DNA from 2 places in the Streptomyces sp. NPDC087263 genome. Region 2 is predicted to be linked to the other one. Evidence: predicted binding sites of a transcription regulator. Region 2 holds the regulator's gene; the other holds the start of a gene.
What was found. Region 2 encodes HspR, which represses chaperone genes until heat shock. Its sites were predicted from a motif close to TTGAGNNNNNNNNNCTCAA; they were not measured.

Region 1: dnaK (molecular chaperone DnaK) is a predicted target of HspR. The motif match lies at 1,598-1,616, and genes of this name have one in related genera.

Annotation. Positions count from the first base shown of each region.
Region 1 is NZ_JBIUYT010000007.1:369,503-376,760, reverse strand. Features, by position in the region: gene ACIPC1_RS24330 (hypothetical protein) at 1-982, shown strand, start outside; gene ACIPC1_RS24325 (OsmC family protein) at 1,081-1,509, shown strand; gene dnaK (molecular chaperone DnaK) at 1,671-3,578, shown strand; gene ACIPC1_RS24315 (esterase-like activity of phytase family protein) at 3,696-4,931, shown strand; gene ACIPC1_RS24310 (MFS transporter) at 4,958-6,520, opposite strand; gene ACIPC1_RS24305 (SAM-dependent methyltransferase) at 6,671-7,258, opposite strand, start outside.
Region 2 is NZ_JBIUYT010000004.1:412,340-419,597, forward strand. Features, by position in the region: gene ACIPC1_RS15200 (undecaprenyl/decaprenyl-phosphate alpha-N-acetylglucosaminyl 1-phosphate transferase) at 1-1,036, shown strand, start outside; gene dnaK (molecular chaperone DnaK) at 1,143-2,990, shown strand; gene grpE (nucleotide exchange factor GrpE) at 2,987-3,655, shown strand; gene dnaJ (molecular chaperone DnaJ) at 3,689-4,876, shown strand; gene ACIPC1_RS15220 (heat shock protein transcriptional repressor HspR) at 4,884-5,336, shown strand; gene ACIPC1_RS15225 (sugar ABC transporter substrate-binding protein) at 5,791-6,918, shown strand; gene ACIPC1_RS15230 (Uma2 family endonuclease) at 7,017-7,258, shown strand, end outside.

The sequences.
Region 1 (7,258 bases), on a different contig from region 2:
CGACGAGGAATGGCGGTTCGTCCTCGCCCACGAGATGCTGCACGCCGCCCTGCGCCACAGCGACCGCTGCGGCACCCGCGACCCGTATCTCTTCAACATCGCCGCGGACTACGTCATCAACGGCTGGCTGTGCGACATGCACGTCGGCGCGATGCCCGAAGGGCTGCTGTACGACGTGGAGTTGAGGGATCTGTCGGCGGAGGAGGTGTACGACCGGATCGCGACGGACCTGCGCCGGATGCGCCGCCTGTCCACGCTGCGCGGCAAGGGGGTCGGCGACATGCTCGGCGGCCCGCTCGGCTCACCCCGCGACTACGTCGACCTCGACGAGTTCTACCGCCGGGGCCTCGGCCAGGGTCTTGACCTGCACCAGCGGCAGGAGCGCGGGTTCCTGCCCGGCGGCCTGGTCGAGGAGATCAGGGCGCTCAGCCATCCGCCGCTGGCCTGGGACGCCCAACTGGCCCACTGGTTCGACGAGTTCGTGCCGCGCCCCGAGCCCCTGCGGACGTACGCGCGTCCCTCCCGCCGCCAGGCGGCGACCCCCGACATCCCGCGCGCGGGCCGCTACTTCCCGCCCGAGGAGATCGCCCGCTGCACCTTCGGCGTGGTCCTCGACACCTCCGCCTCCATGGACCGCACGCTGCTCGGCAAGGCGCTGGGCGCCATCGCCTCGTACGCCGAGGCCCGTGACGTACCGGCCGCACGCGTCGTCTTCTGCGACGCCGCCCCGCACGACGCCGGCTATCTGCCGGTGACGGAGATCGCCGGGCGGGTCCGGGTGCGCGGGCGCGGCGGTACGGTCCTCCAGCCGGGCATCGATCTGCTGCACCGCGCGGACGACTTCCCGCCAGGCGCGCCCATGCTGGTGATCACGGACGGCTGGTGCGACGTCCTGCGGGTGCGGCGCGAGCACGCGTACCTGATTCCGCAGGGCGCGCGGCTGCCGTTCACCGCGCGGGGGCCGGTGTTCCGGGTGAGTTGAGCGGGCGTGGCCCCATCGGCTGGGTGGTCAGGGCGCAGGTGTGATCGGATGGGGCATACGGAACCCCGGTAACGGGATCACACCCGAAAGGACTCATCGTGGCAACCACGCGCTCTGCACACACCGTCTGGGAAGGCAACCTGCTCGAGGGCAACGGCGTCGTCACCTTCGACTCCTCCGGCGCCATCGACGAGCAGCCCGTGACGTGGGCGTCGCGCTCCCAGGACGCGAACGGCAAGACCAGCCCCGAGGAGCTGATCGCGGCCGCCCACTCCAGCTGCTTCTCCATGGCGTTCTCACACGCCCTCGCGGGGGCCGGTACCCCGCCCACCAAGCTCGTCACCTCCGCCGACGTCAGCTTCCAGCCGGGTGAGGGCATCACCGGCATCCACCTCACCGTCGAGGGCACGGTGCCGGGCATCGAAGAGGACGCCTTCGTCGCCGCGGCCGAGGACGCCAAGAAGAACTGCCCGGTCAGCCAGGCGCTCACCGGCACGACGATCACCCTGTCGGCGAAGCTCGCCTGACAGCCCCGTAGGCAGTACGGCGCCGCGGTTCCCCACGAGGGGCCGCGGCGCTGTCATGTCCGGACCCCGCCCGGGTGCACCCGCCCCATTGACAGATACGCACTCAAGTTTTGTGCTGGGGGCGGGCAGAGCCGGGCAGACGCGGGTGGAAGGGGACGGACATGGCACGTGCGGTCGGGATCGATCTCGGTACGACGAACTCCGTGGTCGCTGTTCTGGAGGGCGGCGACCCCACGGTCGTGGCCAACGCGGAGGGCGCGCGCACCACGCCCTCCGTGGTGGCCTTCGCCAAGAACGGCGAGGTGCTCGTCGGGGAGGTCGCCAAGCGGCAGGCCGTGACGAACGTGGAGCGCACCGCGCGTTCCGCCAAGCGTCACATGGGCGATTCGAGCTGGCGTTTTCCGGAGACGGGCGCCATCGACGGCACCCGGTACCGCGCGCAGGAGCTGGCCGCGCGCGTGCTCCAGAAGCTGAAGCGGGACGCCGAGGCGTATCTCGGCGAGGACGTCAAGGACGCCGTGATCACGGTGCCCGCCTACTTCGACGACGCGCAGCGCCAGGCCACCAAGGAGGCGGGCGAGATCGCGGGGCTCAAGGTCCTGCGGATCATCAACGAGCCGACGGCCGCCGCGTTGGCGTACGGACTCGACCGCGGCGAGGAGCAGACCGTTCTCGTCTTCGACCTGGGCGGCGGGACCTTCGACGTCTCGCTCCTGGAGATCGGCGACGGTGTGATCGAGGTCAAGGCCACCAACGGTGACACCCAACTCGGCGGCGACGACTGGGACCAGCGGGTCGTCGAGCATCTCGCCCAGCGGTTCAAGGCCTCGCACGGCATCGACCTCGGACACGACAAGATGGCGCTGCAACGGCTGCGCGAGGGCGCCGAGAAGGCCAAGATCGAGCTGTCCAGCGCCTCCGAGACCACCGTTAACCTGCCCTACATCACCGCCACCGCCGAGGGCCCGCTGCACCTCGACGAGAAGCTGACGCGTGCTCAGTTCCAGGAGCTGACAGCCGACTTGCTCGACCGCTGCAAGAACCCCTTCCACCAGGCGGTCAAGGACGCGGGCGTGAAGCTGTCCGTGGTCGACCGGGTCATCCTGGTCGGCGGCTCGACCCGGATGCCCGCCGTCACCGACCTGGTGAAGGAACTCACCGGCAAGGACCCGCACAAGGGCGTCAACCCGGACGAGGTCGTCGCCGTGGGCGCCGCGCTTCAGGCGGGTGTCATCCGCGGTGACGTCAAGGACGTCCTGCTGCTCGACGTCACCCCGCTGTCCCTGGGGATCGAGACCAAGGGCGGCATCATGACCAAGCTCATCGAGCGCAACACCACGATCCCGACCCGGCGTTCGGAGATCTTCACGACCGCCGTGGACAACCAGCCGTCGGTCGGTATCCAGGTCTACCAGGGCGAGCGCGAGATCGCCGCGTACAACAAGAAGCTCGGCGTCTTCGACCTCACCGGGCTGCCGCCCGCGCCGCGCGGGGTGCCGCAGATCGAGGTCGCCTTCGACATCGACGCCAACGGGATCATGCACGTCTCCGCGAAGGACCTCGCCACGGAACGCGAGCAGAAGATGACCGTCACCGGCGGCTCCGCGCTTCCCAAGGACGACATCGACCGCATGATGCGCGAGGCCGAGGAGTACGCCGACGAGGACCGACAGCGCCGTGAGGCCGCCGAGACCCGCAACCAGGCCGAGCAACTCGTCTACCAGACCGAGAAGTTCCTCCGGGAGAACGAGGAACGCGTCCCGTCCGAGACGAAGCCGGAGGTCGAGTCGGCCATCTCGGAGCTGAAGGCACTCCTGGAGGAGCCCGCCGACACGAGCGCGCTGCGGGCCGCCGTAGAGAAGCTCGCCACGGTGAGCCAGCGGATGGGGCAGGCGATGTATGCGCAGGCCCAGCAGGCGCCGCCGCAGACACCCCCGCAGGACGAGCCGGCCGCCGAACACACCCCGAGCGAGGAGGAGGGCGTGATGGACGCGGAGATCGTGGACGAGGAGCGGGAAAGGGATGGAGATACGGACAGGGGCAGGGACGCGGGGGGCGGTGCCGTCTAGAGGACGTGCATGGCGTCGCGAGGCAGACGGGAGTTTGACGACAGGGCCTAGTACGCCTGTGCTGCGCGTTGCCCAGTGTTCGGCCGCCCGTCACCCGGTATCCCTAACGTGCGGGTCATGAAGAGACTTTCGATCACGGTCAGTGCAGTCGCGCTGACCGTCGGACTCGCGTCGCCCGCCATGGCCGACCGCGACTCCGAGGACTCCGGCCGGGCCACGGCTGGTTTCGCTCGGACCGCAGCCGCCTTCGGCCAGGCCACGTTGACCGGTTTCGCCTCGCTTCCGGCCCAGACGTTCGTCCCGGACAGCGAGCCGTCCGGCTCGGCCATCGGGGCGGGTCCGTTCAACGGCATCACCGGGCCGTTCGCCGACCAGCCCGTCCAGGGCTTCAGCGGCGCCGTCAACCGCCACGACGGCAGTTACGACGTGCTGTCCGACAACGGATACGGCAACAAGGCCAACAGCGCCGACTTCCTGCTGCGCGTCCACCGCGTCGAGCCGGACACGAAGACCGGCAAGGTCGAGGTCCTGGGCGGCTTCAACCTCAGCGACCCGTTCCACAAGGTGCCGTTCCCGCTCACCCGGACCGACCGGGTGCTGACCGGCGCCGACTTCGACGTCGAGTCCATCGTGCGGGCGTACGACGGCTCGTACTGGCTGGGCGACGAGTTCGGCCCGTTCCTGCTGCACTTCTCCTCCACCGGCAAGCTTCTCGAAGCCCCGATCTCGCTCGACGGAGTGCAGGCGCCGGAGAACCCGTATCTGAACGGCGCCCAGCCGACCACCGCCAGCAGCAAGGGTTTCGAGGGCATGGTCCGCGCGGTCGACGGCCGTCACCTGTACCCGCTCCTCGAAGGCACGGTCAACGGTGACACCCCCGGAGACCTGCGCTTCAGCGAGTTCGACCTGAAGAGCCGGGACTACACCGGGAAGCGTTTCACCTACCGCCTGGAGTCGCCCTCCAACGCCATCGGTGACGCCATCGCCGTCGACAGGAACCGCTTCCTGGTCATCGAGCGTGACGGCGGCCAGGGCGCCGACGCCACGTTCAAGCGGATCTACCTCGCCGACACCCGCGACCGCAACGGCGACGGGGTCATGGACAAGACCCTCGTGGCCGACCTGATGAACATCGCGAACCCGAAGGGCCTCGGCGGCTTCGGCGAGACCTTCACCTTCCCGTTCACCACGATCGAGGACGTGGTCCTCCTGGACAACCGGACGCTGGCGGTCCTGAACGACAACAACTTCCCGTTCTCCTCCGGCCGTACGCCCGGTAAGGCCGACAACAACGAGTTCATCACCATCAAGCTCACCGAGAGCCTGAAGGCGGACAAGCGCGCCCTCAAGTAGCGGGGCACGGGCCAGGATCGGCCGCACTACATGTGCACCGCCTGGCTCTCGGCCTGCTGCGTGGGCACCCCGCGCCGGTAGAGCGCCAGCGTCACGACGAACCCGATCGCGAAGAACCCTGCCGACCACCAGTACGCCGTCGAGTAGCTCTCCATCGAGGCCTGCGCCTGCACCTGTGCCGTGGGCTGTTTGCCGACGAGGTAGTTCGTCGCGGCGCTCGTGGCGAGGGTGTTGAGCAGGGCCGTGCCGATCGAACCGCCCACCTGCTGGCTGGTGTTGACCATCGCGGAGGCCACGCCCGCATCGCGCGCGGCGACGCCGGATGTGGCCAGGTTCATCGCCGTGGCGAAGATCATGCCGAGGCCGAGACCGGCCATCAGGAGCGGCGGCAGCACGTGCTGGGCGTAGTTGCTGCCGAGACCGAGCGCGGTCAGCCAGGCCATCCCGGCCGAGGCGAGGGCCATGCCGAGCGGCACGATCGGTTTCGGCCCGAGCTTCGGCACCAGGTAGTTGGTCGTGACCACGGACATGACCACCATCACGGCGACCATGGGAAGGAACGCCAGCCCTGTCTTGATCGGCGAGTAGTCCAGGATCTCCTGGAGGTAGTACGTCAGGAACAGGAAGACGCCGAACATGCCGGCACCGGCGATGAACATCGCGAGGTACGACGCCCCGCGGTTGCGGTCCAGGACCACGCGCAGCGGCAGCAGGGGGTGTTCGGCCCGCGTCTCCCACCAGGCGAATCCGACCAGGAGGACCCCACCGACGACGAGGAAGCCCCATGTCTTCACGTCGCTCCACGAGGACGTCTCCGCGTTCGAGAACCCGTAGACGATGCAGAACAACCCGGCCGACACCAGGAGCGTGCCCGGCACATCCAGCTTCGGCCGGTCCGCGGGCTTTCCGGCGTGCAGGAGCCGTGCCCCGCCGATCATGGCCACTGCGGCGAAGAAGACGTTCACGTACAGGCACCAGCGCCAGTCCAGATACTCGGTGAGTACGCCGCCGAGCAGCAGCCCCACCGCGCCGCCCGCGCCCGCGATCGCACCGTAGATCCCGAACGCCTTGGCGCGCTCGCGCGGATCCGTGAACGTCGTCGTGAGGAGCGAGAGCGCGGCCGGCGCGAGCAACGCGCCGAACAGCCCCTGTAGGGCACGGGCCCCCACCAGCATCCCGAAACTGGTCGCGGTACCGCCGAGCGCGGAGGCCAGGGCGAAGCCCGCGAGCCCGGCGAGGAACACGGCCTTGCGGCCCACCAGGTCCGCGATGCGACCGCCGAGCAGCAGCAGGCTGCCGAAGGCGAGCGCGTACGCGGTGACGACCCACTGCCGGTTGCCGTTGGTGAATCCCAGGTCCTTCTGCGCGGACGGCAGAGCGATGTTCACGATCGTCGCGTCGAGGACGACCATGAGCTGCGCGATACCGACCACCGCGAGGATCAGCCACCGGTGCTCGTGACTGCCGCCACCCGCCTGCGGCACATCGGTGCCGGGCGGCGCGGCCTGAATGCCCGGCTCGGGCTCGGGCGCGGACGTGGTTTCGGGCGAGTGGTCCAAGACGGCCTCCAGGTACCCCCGCCCCAACATAGGTGGATCGCCCATGGACGGCGACCGGGGCCGCCGGCCCGGCTGCCGACCGGAGTACCCGACCGCCGTCAGGGCGGCTCGCTGAAGGCTCCCTTGCTCGCCCCCGACCCGAAGTAAGCCCGGGGGCACCCGCTCACGGCTTACTTCGGGTCAGGACTTGCGGGCGACCCCCGCGTACAGGGGCACGATGCCCTCCGCCTTCGCGGCCACGTCCACCGGCTCCGGCCGCCAGTCGACGGCCGGGACCACACCCGGCTCCAGCAGCTCAAGACCGTCGAGGAAGCGGGAGAACTCGGCGTGGGTGCGCGGGTGGAAGGGGGTGCCGCTCTCCCGGAAGAGTGCCGCGACCTTCCCGATGGTCTCGGCGCTGAGGTCCGGGGTGACCTGGGAAAGGACCACGAAACTGCCGGGGGCGAGGGCGGTGACGTACCTGCTGACCAGGCCGTACACGTCGTCGCCGTCGGGAGCGTCGTCGAGGTAGTGGGTGAGCGCGACCAGCGACAGTGCGACGGGCCGGTCGAGGTCCAGGTACTCGGCGGCCAGCCCCAGGATGCTGTCGGGGTCCCGGACGTCGGCGTGCACGTACTCGGTGGAGCCCTCGTCGGTGCCCTGTAGCAGCGCCTCTGCGTGCCGTAGGACGATCGGGTCGTTGTCGGCGTAGACCACCCTCGACTCCGGGGCGACCTCCTGGGCGACCTGGTGGAGGTTGGGCTCGGTGGGAATGCCCGTGCCGATGTC
Region 2 (7,258 bases):
GCGCTTCGGGGTGGTCGAGCGACGGCCGCGGCGCCCGCGCGCGGTTCCCCTGCTGGGCGGGGTGGCGGTGCTCGGCGGGACGGCGCTGGTGGCCGGCGTGGGGGAGTGGACGCAGGTCGCTCCGCTGGGGGCGGAGGCCGGGCGGCTCCTTGTGGCCGGGATCGGGGTCGCACTGCTCGGGTTGGTCGCCGACCTGCGGGCCGTGCCGCTCGTGGTCCAGGTGGCAGGCGTGGGACTCGCCGCCGCGCTGACCATGCCGTACGACGAACTCGGCGTGCTCGGCGGGCTGTTGGGCATCGCCTGGACGGTCCTGGTCACCCTCGCCTTCGTCTCGCTCGATCACGCCGACGGGGTGATGGGGACGGTGGGGGTCGTCACCGCCTTCGCGTTGAGCGGGTGTGCGGCGGCCGAGGTCATGGACGGTACGACGGTGCTGCTGAGCGTGCTGGCCGCGGCGCTCGCCGGGTTCCTGATGCAGGGGCGGCCCCCGGCGCGGATCGTTCCTGGGCGGTGCGGGGCGCTGTTCGCGGGGTTCGTGCTCGCCTCGGCTGCGGTGCTGGTGCACGGGGGGCGGGAGACGGGGTCCGGGGTCGCGGCGCTGTTCTCGCTGACGGCGGTCGGGCTGGCCGATCTCGCGCTCGCGGCCCGGCGGCCGGGCGGGCATCTCGCGCAGCGGCTTCGGCGGGTCGGGCTGACGTCGCGGGGGGTCGTGGTGGTGATCGGTACGGCGGCGTTCGGCGGGGCGCTCGTCGGTTTGCTCATCGACCTGGGGTGGGTGGGTGCGGGGGCCGCGTGGTGGGTTGCCGGGGGTGTCGCGTTGGTGGTGCTCGTGGGGGGTGCAAGGCCCGTGAGGGGTGCGGGGATGGTTTCTCGCCCCCGCCGCCCTTACCCGTTGCCGTCCCCTGGGGGCTCCGCCTCCGGACCTCCGTATCGGCCTGGACGGCCTCGCTCCCAAAGTCCTCAAGGGCCGGACAGGCTGAGGACTCAAGCAGCCGGACGACTGAAAAGCTCCAGGTCAGACGCAAGGTGCGCGTGAGAAACAGATAAGAGTTGAGCCTCCTCGACTCAGCTCTGTTGACGATGTGGCGAGCGTCGTGCACACTTGAGTCCGTTCCACTCAAGTCGTTGTTGGAGGAATTGAAATGGCACGTGCGGTCGGCATCGACCTGGGCACGACTAACTCCGTCGTCAGCGTTCTGGAGGGCGGCGAGCCCACCGTCATCACCAACGCCGAGGGTGCCAGGACCACGCCGTCCGTCGTCGCCTTCGCGAAGAACGGTGAGGTGCTCGTCGGCGAGGTCGCCAAGCGCCAGGCGGTCACGAACGTGGACCGGACCATTCGGTCCGTGAAGCGTCACATGGGTACGGACTGGAAGATCGAGCTCGACGGCAAGAGCTTCAACCCGCAGCAGATGAGCGCCTTCATCCTGCAGAAGCTGAAGCGCGACGCCGAGGCGTACCTGGGCGAGAAGGTGGCCGACGCGGTCATCACCGTCCCGGCGTACTTCAACGACTCCGAGCGTCAGGCGACGAAGGAGGCCGGCGAGATCGCGGGCCTGAACGTCCTGCGTATCGTCAACGAGCCGACGGCCGCCGCCCTGGCGTACGGCCTCGACAAGGACGACCAGACGATCCTCGTCTTCGACCTCGGCGGTGGCACCTTCGACGTCTCGCTGCTCGAGATCGGCGACGGCGTCGTCGAGGTGAAGGCCACGAACGGCGACAACCACCTCGGTGGTGACGACTGGGACCAGCGGGTCGTCGACTACCTGGTGCAGCAGTTCCGCTCCGGCCACGGCGTGGACCTGGGCAAGGACAAGATGGCCCTCCAGCGCCTCCGTGAGGCCGCCGAGAAGGCCAAGATCGAGCTGTCCTCCTCCACCGAGACCTCGATCAACCTGCCCTACATCACGGCCTCCGCCGAGGGCCCGCTGCACCTGGACGAGAAGCTCACGCGCGCCCAGTTCCAGCAGCTCACCGCTGACCTTCTGGAGCGCTGCAAGACGCCGTTCCACAACGTCATCAAGGACGCCGGGATCAACCTCTCCGAGATCGACCACGTCGTTCTCGTCGGTGGCTCCACCCGTATGCCCGCCGTCGCCGAGCTCGTCAAGGAGCTGACCGGTGGCAACGAGGCCAACAAGGGTGTCAACCCGGACGAGGTCGTCGCCATCGGCGCCGCCCTCCAGGCCGGTGTCCTCAAGGGTGAGGTCAAGGACGTCCTGCTCCTCGACGTCACGCCGCTGTCGCTTGGTATCGAAACCAAGGGCGGCATCATGACCAAGCTCATCGAGCGGAACACGACGATCCCGACCAAGCGGTCCGAGATCTTCACCACCGCCGAGGACAACCAGCCCTCCGTGCAGATCCAGGTCTACCAGGGCGAGCGCGAGATCGCGGCGTACAACAAGAAGCTCGGGATGTTCGAACTGACCGGTCTGCCGCCGGCCCCGCGTGGTGTCCCGCAGATCGAGGTCGCCTTCGACATCGACGCCAACGGCATCATGCACGTCACGGCCAAGGACCTCGGCACGGGCAAGGAGCAGAAGATGACCGTCACCGGTGGCTCCTCGCTGCCGAAGGACGAGGTCAACCGGATGCGCGAAGAGGCCGAGAAGTACGCGGAGGAGGACCACGCCCGCCGCGAGGCCGCCGAGTCCCGTAACCAGGGCGAGCAGCTCGTCTACCAGACGGAGAAGTTCCTCAAGGACAACGAGGACAAGGTCCCCGGTGACGTCAAGATCGAGGTCGAGGCGTCCGTCGAGGAGCTGAAGGCCGCGCTCAAGGGCGAGGACGCCACCGAGATCCGCACCGCCACCGAGAAGGTCGCCGCGGTCTCGCAGAAGCTTGGCCAGGCGATGTACGCCGACGCCAACGCCGCCCAGGCCGCGGGTGACGCCCCCGGTGCCGAGGCTCCGAGGGCCGACGACGACGTGGTCGACGCGGAGATCGTCGACGAGGACCGTGACCGCAAGGACGGTGCCGCGTGACGGAGGAGACCCCGGGCTTCGAAGAGAAGCCTGACGTCCCTTCCGGCGCCACCCCTGATGACGCCGAGCCGACAGCCGCCCCCGAGGGGGCGGCTGCGGCCGGGGACGAATCAGCAGCAGCACAGGCACAGGCCCAACTGGCCGGTCTGACAGCTCAGCTGGACCAGGTGCGTACGGCGCTCGGTGAGCGCACGGCGGACCTTCAGCGGCTTCAGGCCGAGTACCAGAACTACCGCCGCCGGGTGGAGCGCGACCGGATCGCGGTCAAGGAGGTCGCCATCGCGAACCTCCTGACCGAACTCCTGCCGGTGCTCGACAACATCAACCGAGCGCGGGATCACGGCGAGCTGGTCGGCGGCTTCAAGTCGGTGGGCGAGTCGCTGGAGTCCGTCGTCGCGAAGCTGGGGCTACAGACCTTCGGCAAGGAGGGCGAGCCCTTCGACCCGACGATCCACGAGGCCCTGATGCACTCGTACGCGCCGGATGTCACCGAGACGACGTGCGTGGCGATTCTGCAGCCGGGGTATCGCTTCGGCGAGCGCACCATCCGCCCCGCGCGGGTGGCCGTCGCCGAGCCCCAGCCCGGCGCGCAGGCCGTCAAGTCCGAGGACGCGACGGCCGAGGCGGCGGACGACAAGGAGAGCGGTGGCCCGGACGAGGGCTGACGTTGAACGCCTGAGAGAGGAGGGACGTCGAGGATGAGCACCAAGGACTTCATCGAGAAGGACTACTACAAGGTCCTCGGCGTCCCCAAGGACGCCACCGAGGCCGAGATCAAGAAGGCGTACCGGAAGCTCGCCCGCGAGTTCCACCCGGACGCCAACAAGGGAAACGCCAAGGCGGAGGACCGCTTCAAGGAGATCTCCGAGGCGAACGACATCCTCGGGGACCCCAAGAAGCGCAAGGAGTACGACGAGGCACGCGCCCTCTTCGGCAACGGCGGCTTCCGTCCGGGCCCCGGCGCGGGTGGCGGCGGCAACTTCAACTTCGACCTGGGCGACCTCTTCGGAGGCGGCCCCCAGGGCGGTGGAGCACAGGGCGGCGGCTTCGGCGGCGGGATCGGTGACGTGTTCGGCGGGCTGTTCAACCGCGGCGGCGCGACCACCGGCACCCGTACGCAGCCCCGGCGCGGCCAGGACATCGACACCGAGGTGACGCTCAGCTTCACCGAGGCGGTGGACGGCGCGACGGTTCCGCTGCGGATGACCTCGCAGGCGCCCTGCAAGGCCTGTTCGGGCACCGGCGACGCGAACGGCACACCCCGCGTGTGCCCGACGTGTGTCGGCACCGGCCAGGTCGCCCGGGGCTCCGGCGGCGGGTTCTCCCTCACCGACCCCTGCCCCGACTGCAAGGGCCGCGGTCTGATCGCGGAGACCCCGTGCGAGGTCTGTAGCGGCAGCGGCCGCGCCAAGTCCTCGCGCACGATGCAGGTCCGTATCCCGGCCGGCGTCAGCGACAACCAGCGCATCCGGCTGCGCGGCAAGGGCGCCCCCGGCGAGCGCGGCGGCCCGGCCGGCGACCTGTATGTCACGGTGCACGTCGACGCCCACCCGGTCTTCGGCCGCAAGGGCGACAACCTCACCGTCACCGTCCCCGTCACCTTCGCGGAGGCGGCCCTCGGCGGCGAGGTCAAGGTGCCCACCCTGAGCGGACCCGCGGTGACCCTGAAGCTGCCGCCGGGCACGCCGGGCGGCCGCACGATGCGCGCCCGCGGCAAGGGCGCGGTCCGCAAGGACGGCACCCGCGGCGACCTGCTGGTCACCGTCGAGGTGGCGGTCCCCACGGAGGTTTCGGGCAAGGCTCGGGACGCTCTGGAGGCGTACCGCGAGGCGACCGCGGGTGAGGACCCGCGGGCGGAGCTGTTCCAGGCCGCGAAGGGAGCATGAGGACGCCATGGACGTACCCGGCCGTCGACGCAACCCGTACGAACTGACCGAGGAGACGCCGGTCTACGTCATCTCGGTGGCGGCCCAGCTCTCCGGCCTGCATCCGCAGACCCTGCGTCAGTACGACCGCCTCGGCCTCGTCTCCCCCGACCGCACCGCCGGCCGGGGCCGGCGCTACTCGGCCCGCGACATCGAACTGCTGCGCACCGTCCAGCAGTTGTCCCAGGACGAGGGCATCAACCTCGCCGGCATCAAACGCATCATCGAGCTGGAGAACCAGGTCGCCGCCCTCCAGCAGCGCGCCGCCGAACTCCAGGCGGCGGTGGACGGCGCGGCCGCCGCGATGCAGCAGCGCGAGGCAGCCGTCCACGCCTCGTACCGCCGCGACCTGGTCCCGTACCAGGAGGTTCAGCAGACGAGTGCGTTGGTGGTGTGGCGGCCGAAGCGGACGTCCGAGTAGCCGTTCCAACACGCGGAAGGGGCCGGGAGGGTGCACACCTCCCGGCCCCTTCCGCGTCGCTCAGGTCACTGCGCGGACGCCGGGGTGGAGGCCATGGTGAGCAGGCTGCCGGCGGCTGTCGCCGGCGTCACGGCGAGTGCCGCTCCGCTGCGTCTGGCTGGTGGCATGCTTCGCCTGTTGCGTGAGGTGTGTGCGTGGGTCGACATCAAGACACCTGGTCGGGTGCATGGGTTGTACGCGCGCACTGGGCACCCTGTGAAATGAGTGAAGCGTGTGAATCAGTGGGGATTCCTGGAAGTGGAGACGCGGCCTCTTCCCATCGTGTTCACTTGGGGAACACAGCATGCTGTTGCCATCTCGTTAAGTGGTTAGTCCTTGACGCTGAGGTCATCGCCGCGTTGGCTTTCAGCCACCTGGGTCGCAATGCTGCAACCTCGCCCGGAAGGCACCTGTTGTGAACACTCGTAACACCCGTCGGCGTCGGGCCGTCATAGCCCTGAGTACGTCCGCGATGGCCGTCTCCCTCGTCGGCTGTGGGGTCGTGGACGGGATCGGTGGCAGTGAGACCAAGGCGAGCCCCACGAAGGGCGACGACCTCACGGTGGGTCTGCTCCTCCCGGAGACGGAGAACACGCGTTACGAGAAGTTCGACTACCCCATCATCCGCGACGAGGTGAAGAAGCTCACCAACAACAAGGGCACGGTGGTCTACGCCAACGCCGCTGCGAGCGCGGCGAAGCAGGCCACCCAGCTCCAGAAGATGGTGGACGACAAGGTCGACGTGCTCCTCGTGGACGCCGTGGACTCCAAGGCCATCGCGCCCGGCGTGCAGAAGGCCAAGGACGCGGGCATCCCCGTCATCGCCTACGACAGGCTGGCCGAGGGGCCGATCGACGCGTATGTCTCCTTCGACAACGAACTCGTCGGCGAGGTGCAGGGCAAGGCCCTCATCAGTGAGCTGGGCAGCAACTCCGCCAGCAAGAAGATCATCATGATGAACGGCTCGGTGACCGACCCGAACGCGGCGCAGTTCAAGGCGGGCGCCATGGTCGAGCTCCAGAACAAGGTCACCATCGCCAAGACGTACGACACCAAGGACTGGGACCCGGTCGAGGCCACGAAGAACATGGAGAAGGCCGTCGCCGCCGTCGGCATCGACAACATCGCCGGCGTGTACGCCGCCAACGACGGCATCGCGGGCGCGGTCATCGACGTCATGAAGACCCTGGGCGTCAGCAAGGTTCCGCCGGTCACCGGGCAGGACGCGGAGCTCGCCGCGGTGCAGCGCATCGTCAAGGGCGACCAGTTCATGAGCGTCTACAAGTCCTACCCCCAGGAGGCCAGCGTCGCCGCCGAGATGGCCGTGGCGAGGGTCCAGGGCCGCACGATCGAGTTCGACGCCCTGGCCAGCGACAAGGTCGACAGTCCCACGGACAAGGACATCCTGGCCGCGCTCGTCCCGGTGGTCGCCCTCACCAAGGACAACATCGACGACACGGTCATCTCCGACGGCATCTACAAGGTCAAGGACATCTGCACCGCCGACTACAAGTCCGCGTGCAACGCGATCGACCTCAAGTAGTCCGCGGCCCCCTCGGTCCCCTGACGTGACCCAGCAGAGCGGCGAGCCCCTCCGGGCCGGTGACGATCACCGTGCGGGGCTCGTCCGGATTCCGGTACATGGACGAATACGGGGCGTATCAGGCAAGGGCCGTAACACTCGGGCGACGTCGCGTGTGGATGCCGGATGTACTGGTGGCCGCTGACTCACGGGAACCGGAGCCGCACGCGGACGCCGACGCGGAGGACATCGGTGTCGTGGCCCCGGCCGTGCGGCTGGTTGCCGAGGTGGTCTCCGGTGGAAGGTGCCACCAAGACCGGGTCTGTAAGCGCCGCGAATACGCCCGAGCCGGTATTCCTGT